3 regions of the Candidatus Merdisoma sp. JLR.KK011 genome follow, and region 1 is predicted to be linked to each of the others. Evidence: predicted binding sites of a transcription regulator. Region 1 holds the regulator's gene; each other region holds the start of a gene.
The links. The regulator HrcA, encoded in region 1, represses chaperone genes, less so after heat shock. The targets are predictions, from matches to a motif close to TGTTAGCACTCNNNNNNNNNGAGTGCTAACA.
Positions count from the first base shown of each region.

Region 2: the regulator HrcA is predicted to act here: its motif matches at 1,583-1,613, upstream of VV089_RS03940 (co-chaperone GroES).
Region 3: the regulator HrcA is predicted to act here: its motif matches at 1,779-1,809, upstream of htpG (molecular chaperone HtpG).

Region 1 covers NZ_JAYWSZ010000003.1:2,489,107-2,492,389, reverse strand. Annotated here, with positions in the region: gene VV089_RS13220 (hypothetical protein) at 175-555, shown strand; gene hrcA (heat-inducible transcriptional repressor HrcA) at 1,001-2,035, shown strand; gene grpE (nucleotide exchange factor GrpE) at 2,061-2,696, shown strand; gene dnaK (molecular chaperone DnaK) at 2,806-3,283, shown strand, end outside.
Region 2 covers NZ_JAYWSZ010000003.1:629,141-632,423, forward strand. Annotated here, with positions in the region: gene VV089_RS03930 (transketolase) at 1-526, shown strand, start outside; gene VV089_RS03935 (transketolase family protein) at 516-1,445, shown strand; gene VV089_RS03940 (co-chaperone GroES) at 1,652-1,936, shown strand; gene groL (chaperonin GroEL) at 2,023-3,283, shown strand, end outside.
Region 3 covers NZ_JAYWSZ010000006.1:302,693-305,975, forward strand. Annotated here, with positions in the region: gene htpG (molecular chaperone HtpG) at 1-1,702, opposite strand, end outside; gene VV089_RS24880 (GDSL-type esterase/lipase family protein) at 2,035-2,817, shown strand; gene VV089_RS24885 (DUF4358 domain-containing protein) at 2,817-3,283, shown strand, end outside.

The DNA of each region.
Region 1 (3,283 bases):
CTAGTATATATCACTCTCTATCAAAAAATGCAATACTTAATTTCTAAAATAATTCTAAACATTTCTAAACAAAGCATTCCGGCCAAACGTTCTTCCCAGCAGCCATCCATTGCAGGCATCAGGCAAATACTTTATAATTAGCATACAACCCAGAAAAGGAGAAAGCAGCCATAAATGAACTATAAGATAATGTTAAGCAATAGTCTGAAAGCAGCCATAAATGAACTGAAAGAAATAAATAATATAACTTGTACACAATATCATATACATATTTATCCGGATACAAGCGAAAAAGAATTGTCGAGATTATCCAGTAAGGATTTGTATTACAAAACCGCATTTTTAAAAGGAAAATACGAATTAAAAACATTTACCATAGAAGAAACAGCAAAAATATTCTCACCGCCAATGGGCCTGCCCTTGTGGATGGAGATGTCATTGCTGTCGCATAAGGAAAGTGAAATGCATATCAAGCTAAAAATAAGCATCAGATTCAGAAAGCCAAAAGACCTGCATAACAAAGAAACAAGCCATCCGCCAATCAGAGTATTATAAAAATAAAAACACAAAAAACAGTATCCTTGTCCACTGAGGGTACCCACAGCGCAAATCCATCAAGCAAAAGCAGAATCAGCAATTAAATACCGAAACAGGCATGACACATCAAACAGCATACAGCAGAAACACACATCCGAAAAGACAAAAAACTTCCGTCCCCAAGCAGTTCATCCAGGAGGAGGCGGAGGGTCAGAGCAGACAGCGTGTACGCGAACCGTCCGAACACAGATATGGAAAAGCCTGTGCCCCGGCCCTCCGCCTCCTCCTGGATGAACTGCCTCCTCCCCCAATTTCTAAAAAAAACATAAACTCGCTTGACAAACGCAACCCATAGTGCTATTTTAATGTTAGCACTCAAAAGGGCCGAGTGCTAATAGGAAAAAAGACACACAAGAGTATTTCCAATAAAAAAGGAAATCCTCTATAAAAATGAGGTGACGAATTGGATCTGGACGAGAGAAAATTAAAAATCCTGCAGGCAATCATCCGCAATTATATGGAAACAGGAGAACCCGTAGGCTCCAGAACCATTTCCAAATATTCCGATTTGAATCTAAGCTCCGCAACCATCCGCAACGAGATGTCAGACCTGGAGGAGATGGGCTACATCCTGCAGCCTCATACCTCAGCCGGAAGGATTCCTTCTGACAAAGGCTACCGTCTCTATGTGGATCGCATGATGAAAGAGAAGGAACAGGAAGTCAGAGAGCTGAAAGAACTGATGATTGAACGAACCGATAAGATGGAACGGGTACTGAAGCAAGTGGTGAAGGTCCTGGCGGCCAACACCAACTACGCCACCATGGTATCGGCCCCTGCCTGTCATCGGAACAAGCTGAAATTTATTCAGCTTTCCAAAGTAAGCTCCACCCAGATTCTCACCGTCATAATGATGGAAGGAAATCTGGTACGCAACAAAGTCATTCCCGTTACCGAGGAACTGGATCAGGAGACAGTGCTGAAGCTGAATATCCTTTTAAACAGCGTTCTCAACGGACTGGCCATTGAAGAAATCAACCTGGCCATGATTAAGAACCTGAAGGAGCAGGCAGGCATTCACAGCGGTCTGGTGGCAGATGTCATTGACGCAGTGGCAGAAGTCATTCATTCAGAGGAGGAGGTAGAGATATATACCTCCGGAACCACCAACATTTTCCGCTATCCGGAACTGTCCGAGAACGGAAAAGCCAGCGAGCTTTTGAGCACCTTTGAGGAAAAGCAGGAGCTGACGGATCTGGTGAACCGGACCTTGGAGGGAAGCGGGGAAAGGGATATCCAGGTGTACATCGGCCAGGAGCTTCCCGTACAGGCCATGAAAGACTGCAGCGTGGTGACAGCCACCTACGAGCTGGGAGACGGGCTTCGGGGCACCATCGGAATCATAGGGCCGAAGCGCATGGATTATGAAAATGTGGTGGATACCTTAAAGACCCTCACAGATCAGCTGGATGAGATATATAACCGAAAGCAGGAATAAAAGGAAGAGAAAGGGGTAAAGACCCGTGGAAAAGGAAATGAATCAGGAAGAAGCCATCCAGGAGGAAGAGCTTCAAAGAGAAGCGGCAGAAGCCCAAGACGAGGCCGTGCAGGAAGAGCCGGAAGCAAAAGCAGAGGAAGAACAGGAGCCGTCGTCTGAGGCGTCCAAGGAGCCGAAGGAAAAGTCAGAAAAATCCTTCCTTGGCAAGAAGAAAAAGAAGAAAGACCCGAAGGACGAGAAAATTGAGGAGCTTGAAGACCGGGTAAAGCGCCAGATGGCGGAGTTTGACAACTTCCGCAAACGCACCGAGAAGGAAAAGTCCCATATGTACGAGATAGGAGCCAGGGATGTGATTGAGAAGATTCTTCCGGTGGTGGACAATTTCGAGCGGGGACTTGCAGCCGTTCCCGAGGAAGAAAGAGCTAATCCCGTCATAGAGGGAATGGATAAGATCTACAAGCAGCTGATGACCGTATTGACCGACCTGGGCGTGGCTCCCATTGAGGCGGCAGGACAGGAGTTTGATCCCAATCTTCACAATGCAGTGATGCACATAGAGGATGAAGAACTTGGGGAAAATATTGTGGCCGAGGAATTCCAGAAGGGATATACCTACAAAGAAACCGTTATCCGGCACAGCATGGTGAAGGTTGCAAACTGATGCGACAGCTTGTGCACTCGGAAAAGCAAAGCTTTTCTGAGTGCACCGTGGAGTAAATATATCATCAAACCAACAACTTACAATCAAAATAAATGAGGAGGTCTCTATTATGAGCAAAATTATTGGAATCGACTTAGGAACAACAAATAGCTGTGTAGCAGTTATGGAGGGCGGCAAACCGGTGGTAATCGCCAACACCGAAGGCGCAAGAACCACACCGTCCGTAGTAGCATTTACAAAGACAGGAGAGCGTCTCGTAGGCGAGCCGGCAAAGCGTCAGGCCGTTACCAACTCCGAAAAAACCATTTCCTCCATCAAGAGAGACATGGGAACGGATCACAGAGTAGCCATTGACGACAAGAAATATTCTCCCCAGGAGATTTCCGCTATGATTCTCCAGAAGCTGAAAGCGGACGCGGAGAACTATTTAGGCGAAAAGGTAACGGAAGCCGTTATCACCGTACCGGCCTACTTCAATGACGCCCAGAGACAGGCGACCAAGGATGCAGGCAAGATTGCGGGACTGGACGTAAAGCGTATCATCAACGAGCCGACGGCTGCGGCACTGGCTTACGGCCTGGACAACG
Region 2 (3,283 bases), 1.9 Mb from region 1:
TGATATTCCAGAGGTTGACGCCACAACCGGTTTGCTGGGGCAGGGATTTTCTATGGCGGTCGGTATGGCGGCGGTGAAAAAGAAGGAACAAGACCCCCACAAGGTATATGCCATTGCCGGAGACGGGGAAATGCAGGAAGGGCAGATGTGGGAGGCACTTATGGCGGCCGCTCACTATAAGCTTGATAACTTGGTACTGATTATAGACTACAACAAGCTGTCCTCCAGCCATCCCACGAACGAGATTATAAACCTAGAGCCTTTAGCAGAGAAAATGAGAGCCTTCAATTATCACGTGATAGAGATAGACGGGCATGACATGGAGCAGATTCTTGCAGCGATAAAGGAGGCAAAAGCGGTAAATGGAATGCCGGTGATGATCCTTGCAGACACGGTAAAAGGGAAAGGAATCCGCTTTATGGAACACATTCCCAAATGGCACTCCAGTGGATTGACGGAGGAAGAGTACAGGGCTGCAATGGAGGATCTGGCACGGGAAGAGGAGGAGCTTGCTCATGAAATATAACAAGATTACCCTGCGGGAGCTGGTGGGCAGCATATTAGTTGAGGCAGGAACAGAGAACAGGGATATTTTTGTTATAGACAGCGATCTGGCAAAGTCCACCACCACCAATAAATTTCAGGATGCATTTCCGGAACGTTTTTTTGAATCCGGCATTGCAGAACAGAATGCAATGTCAATTGCGGCTGGAATGGCAGCAGAAGGAAAAATCCCATTTTATGTAAATTTTGCAATGTTTGTATCGGGAACCTGCTGGACGCAGCTTCGGCAAATCTGCTATGCCAACTTGAATGTAAAATTGATAGCGACCCATCCGGGGATGGATGGAAGCTTTGACGGGGCAACCCATCATGCAAATGAGGACTTAGCGCTTATGCGTGTTCTTCCCAATCTTCGCATACTGTCCCCCTCCAATCCGGACGAACTGTGCCAGGCGGTAAAGCTGGCTCTTGCTTATAAAGGGCCGGTGTACATCCGCTGTGCCAGAGACGAGGTTCCCAACCTGGCGGCAAAGGAAGAGGTGCAGATGGGAAAAGCGGTTGTTATGGAAGATTTGGGAAATGACTTTGCCCTTATATATGAGGGTTCTGCGTCAGATCTGGCTATGAGAAGCTTTGAAGCCTGCAGGGAAAAGGGAAAGAAGGGAAAGCTGATAAATATCTTTTCCATAAAGCCGGCGGACACGAACTGCATCCGCCGGATTGCCGGCCAGGTAAAGAAGCTGGTAACGATCGAGAACCACACAATACTCGGAGGACTTGGAGGACTGGTATCTGAAACGGTCTGCGACATGCCTTGGCATGCACCGGTGAAGCGAGTAGGCGTAGAGGATGTATTTACAGAGTCCGGCCCATTAAAGGATGTGAAGGAAAAGTATGGGCTGACTGTGGAAAATGTATTGAAAAAGCTGGAAGAAGACTGACAATTGTAATTAGGGATGCTGCAAAACAAAAGGGCAGCATCCCTTGTTGTCGGAAAAATTTTTTAAATGTTAAAAATATAAAAAATTCATAAAATGTGTTGACAAATAAAATGGAAAGCATTAATATTATACCCGTAAGTTAGCACTCAATCTTAGTGAGTGCTAATAAAGAAAAATGTTAACAATAGAATCAAGGAGGAATAGAAATGAAATTAGTACCATTAGGCGACAGAGTTGTACTGAAACAGTTTGAAGCAGAAGAGACGACAGCATCGGGAATTATTCTGGCCAGCAAGTCACAGGAGAAGCCGCAGCAGGCAGAGGTTATCGCTGTAGGCCCTGGCGGAATGGTGGATGGAAAAGAAGTGACCATGCATGTGAAGGAAGGCGACAAGGTTATCTATTCCAAGTATGCAGGCAATGAGGTGAAGCTCGGGGATGAGGAGTTTATCATTGTGAAGCAGAGCGACATCCTTGCAATTGTAGAATAAAGCGTGTATTGACGGCATAAGCCTTTTGAGGCAGATAAATGATATCCGCAAATCAGCAAAACAAATAAGACTGGAGGAGTTTTAAAATGGCAAAGGAAATTAAGTACGGTGTGGAGGCAAGATCCGCACTGGAGGCAGGCGTGAATAAACTGGCAGATACCGTTCGGGTAACCTTAGGGCCTAAGGGAAGAAATGTGGTGCTTGACAAGCAGTACGGCGCTCCCTTGATTACCAATGACGGTGTTACCATTGCTAAGGAGATTGAGCTTGAGGACGCATTTGAGAATATGGGCGCCCAGCTTGTAAAAGAGGTTGCTACCAAGACCAATGATGTTGCGGGCGACGGAACTACGACTGCAACGGTTCTGGCACAGGCTATGATCCATGAGGGAATGAAGAACCTGGCAGCAGGAGCCAACCCCATTGTTCTGAGAAAGGGAATGAAGAAGGCTACCGACGCAGCTGTAGACGCCATCGCAGGCATGAGCAGCAAGGTAAACGGCAAGCATCAGATCGCAAGAGTAGCGGCTGTTTCCTCCGGAGACGACGAGGTGGGCAATATGGTAGCAGATGCCATGGAGAAGGTTTCCAAGGACGGCGTTATCACCATCGAAGAGTCCAAGACCATGAAGACGGAGCTGGATCTGGTAGAAGGTATGCAGTTTGACCGTGGATACATTTCCGCATATATGGCTACGGATATGGAGAAGATGGAGGCGAATCTTGACGATCCCTACATTCTGATCACTGACAAGAAGATTGCCAACATCCAGGAGATCCTTCCCCTTCTGGAGCAGATTGTACAGACCGGCCGCAAGCTTCTGATCATTGCAGAGGATATTGAGGGCGAGGCTCTGACAACTCTGGTTATGAATAAGCTGCGCGGAACCTTCACTGTAGTGGGCGTTAAGGCTCCGGGCTATGGCGACAGAAGAAAAGAGATGCTTCGCGATATCGCGATTCTGACCGGCGGACAGGTGATTTCCGAGGAGCTCGGCCTTGAGCTTAAGGAAGCTACCCTGGATATGCTGGGAACTGCAAAGTCCGTGAAGATTCAGAAGGAGAACACCATCATCGCAGACGGAGCAGGGGATAAGACTGAGATTGACCAGAGAATCGGCCAGATCCGCGCGCAGATCGAGGAGACCACCTCTGACTTTGACCGCGAGAAGCTCCAGGAGCGTCTTGCAAAGCTGGCAGGCGGCGTGGCTGTGATCCGTGTAGGTGCTGCAACCGAGACCGAGATGAAGGAAGCAAAGCTTCGTATGGAGGATGCTCTGGCAGCTACAAGAGCGGCTGTAGAGGAAGGCATCATTGCAGGCGGCGGCTCTGCATATATCCATGCAA
Region 3 (3,283 bases), on a different contig from region 1:
GGAAAATCTCAGTAAGGGAGTCAGCCGTTTCCTTCAATTCCTCCTCGGAGACAGTCTCCACAAAATCCTCCGTCAGATCTGCGTCAATCCGCTGGAACTTCACATGCTCATTCTTCATCTCCAGATGAGAGATAAAGGGAGAATCAATATTGTGTTTCAAGATAACGGCATTCTTGCCCTCTTCCTTGAAAAGATTGATGTACTGGCTCTGCTGTACCTCGTCGGTCACATAGAAGATGGTTGTCTTTTCCGGCTCCTTCTCTTCAGCATTATCCTCCTCGGCCTCGTCGGGATTCTCCACCACGTCAACCTCCGGCGCTTCCTCTTCGGGAACCAGATCCTTGATGGTCTGATACTTGCCGTCCAGATCCTTAAAGAGCAGATAATCCATCATCTTCTCGCAGAACTTGTCATCCTTTAAGCAGCCGAATTTGATAAAGGGATTGATGTCGTCCCAGTACTTTTCATAATCCTCCCGTTCGGTCTTGCACATTCCCGTAAGCTTGTCGGCCACCTTCTTGGTGATGTAATCGGAAATCTTCTTCACAAAGCCGTCATTCTGCAGGGCGCTTCTGGAAACGTTGAGGGGCAGATCCGGACAGTCAATGACGCCCTTCAGGAGCATCAGAAATTCCGGAATCACTTCCTTAATGTTATCTGCGATAAATACCTGGTTGTTGTACAGCTTAATGGTGCCTTCAATGGAATCGTACTCTGTGTTGATCTTGGGGAAGTACAGAATTCCCTTTAAGTTAAAGGGATAGTCCATGTTCAGATGAATCCAGAACAGAGGCTCCTTGTAGTCCATAAATACCTTCCGGTAGAACTCCAGATACTCCTCCCTCGTGCACTCATTGGGGTGCTTCGTCCAAAGGGGGGACGTATCGCTGAGGGAAACAGGCCGCTTATTGATCTTCACACGGTCTCTGGCCGGAGAGATCTCCTTCGTTTCCTTTGTACCATCCTCGTTTTCCACTTCCTCGGTTTTGGCTTCCTCGTGGATGCGCTCCACCACTACGTCGTCATCCTTCAAATCCGCCTCGTCGATGGTCTCGTACTCCTGCTCGGCATTTGCCTTCTCCAGGAAAATCTCTACCGGCATAAAGGAGCAGTATTTGTTAATAACCTCCCGGGCCCGGTACTCATTGGCAAATTCCAGGCTGTCCTCATTTAAGAACAGGGTGATCTCCGTACCCACCTCTGTGCGGCTTCCCTCGGACATCTGATATTCCGTGCCGCCGTCGCACTCCCAATGCACCGGCTTGGCATCCTTCTGGTAGGAAAGGGTATCAATGTGAACCTCGTCCGCCACCATAAAGGCAGAGTAGAAGCCCAGCCCAAAGTGTCCGATAATCTGATCCTCATTGGTCTTGTCCTTATATTTCTCCAGAAAATCCGTGGCGCCGGAGAAAGCGATCTGGTTGATGTACTCCTGTACCTCGTCCGCAGTCATGCCAAGGCCCGTGTCAATGAATTTCAGCGTTTTTTCCTCCGGATTCACTACCACCCGGACTGTATTCTTGAAATCCTCGGGATAAGTATACTCACCCATGAGATCGAGCTTTTTCAGCTTGGTAATAGCGTCGCAGCCGTTGGAGATAAGCTCCCGGAAAAAAATGTCGTGGTCGGAATAGAGCCACTTTTTGATAATTGGAAAAATATTTTCGCTGTTAATGGAAAGGCTTCCATGCATTTCAGCCATAAATGTTCACTCCTTTGTATGTGTTTTCGTATTCTGACACATATTGTAATATGGGGGAAATAAAAAGTCAATAGAAAATCAGCACTCTTTCAATGTGAGTGCTAACAAATTTCTATAAACTTTCTAAAATTTCTCTAAATTTGGGAGAAACAGGGATACGAAAGAAAGGGTTGATAAATTTAAAAAAAATTAATAGAAATCCACTGGATTTGCGTAAAAGTAGGTGTTAAGATATAAAATGGTAAAAACATGAAGAACTACAGGGACCGGTGTGTCGAAGCAGCTTTACCCTTTCGTGCTGTCGCGCAGCGGCTTAGAATAGGAGGAACAGGGTGAAGCAGAGTAGGAAAGGTGCTCTGTATCTGCTTTTGGCAGTGGCCCTTTTAGCAGGATATATATTAAATCTGCAGCAGAGCAGATCCCCGGGCAGTGAGGACTTTCCGGCGGTGGAATGGATTCGGGCACAGGAGCGCTCCGATGTGGGAGCAATTGAACAGGCCCTTCTAAAGAGGGATCAGGAGAAAGCCGCAGAACAGCTTAAGGAGACGGCGGCAGAAGAGACAGAGGAGAAACCAATGGACAAGCAGAGCCTGCGCCGCAGGCTTGGTTCTGCTGTCATTGTAGGCGATTCTGTGGCAGAGGGATTTCTGGATTATGAATTTCTGGAAGCAGACTGCGTTATAGCAGAAAAGGGATTGCGGGCGGACGCGGCAGGCGGGGAGATACAAAAGGCCCTGGATCTGCAGCCCACACAGCTTTTTCTGTCCATAGGGCTTAACGATCTGGAGTACTGCCAGGGAGACAGCGGACGGTTCGTCCGATACTACCGGGAGCGGATTCAGGAGATACGGGAAGTGTTTCCGGAGCTTCCCATCTATATCAACGGGATTCTTCCCATTCTGCCGGAAGCAGTGGAGAAAAAGGCGGAACTGGGATATGTGGACGAATTCAACGAGGCTTTGCAGCAGATGTGCGAGGAGCTGGGCCTTACCTTTATTGACAGCAGCGATCTGCTAGAGGGCAGAGAGGAATGGTATCAGAAGGATGCCATACATCTGAAATCACAGTTTTATCCCCTGTGGCTCAATCGGATGGAAGAAACGGCAGGACTATAATGAACAGATGGGATATTTTACTAAAGCTGGCCAAGGTTTTGCTGGCCGGCCTGCTGGTTGTGATGCTGGCAGGCCTTATACGGGGAAGCGCGTGGAACCCGGACTTTGGCACGTTGGAAGCGCATGTGGAGACGGAACTGAATCTGTCCTGTATGCGGCAGGGGGACGAGCAGCTTCTTCGGAGGCTCTACGGGTTAAATGCCGGAGAGCTGAAGCACTGGGTTCTCTATACAGCCCAGGACAACATGGATGTGGAGGAGCTGCTTCTAGTGGAAGCGGCAGAGGAGGGACAGGTATCCCAGATCCGCCAGGCCATAGAGAAGCGGGTAGAAACACAGAAGAATAATTTTGAGGGTTACGGGCCGGAGCAGCTAAAGCTTATTGAAGGGTATGTGCTTTGGGAGTCAGATCCCTATCTGCTTTTTGTAATTTCGGAAAATGCAGAGGCGGCCAAATCCGGATTCGT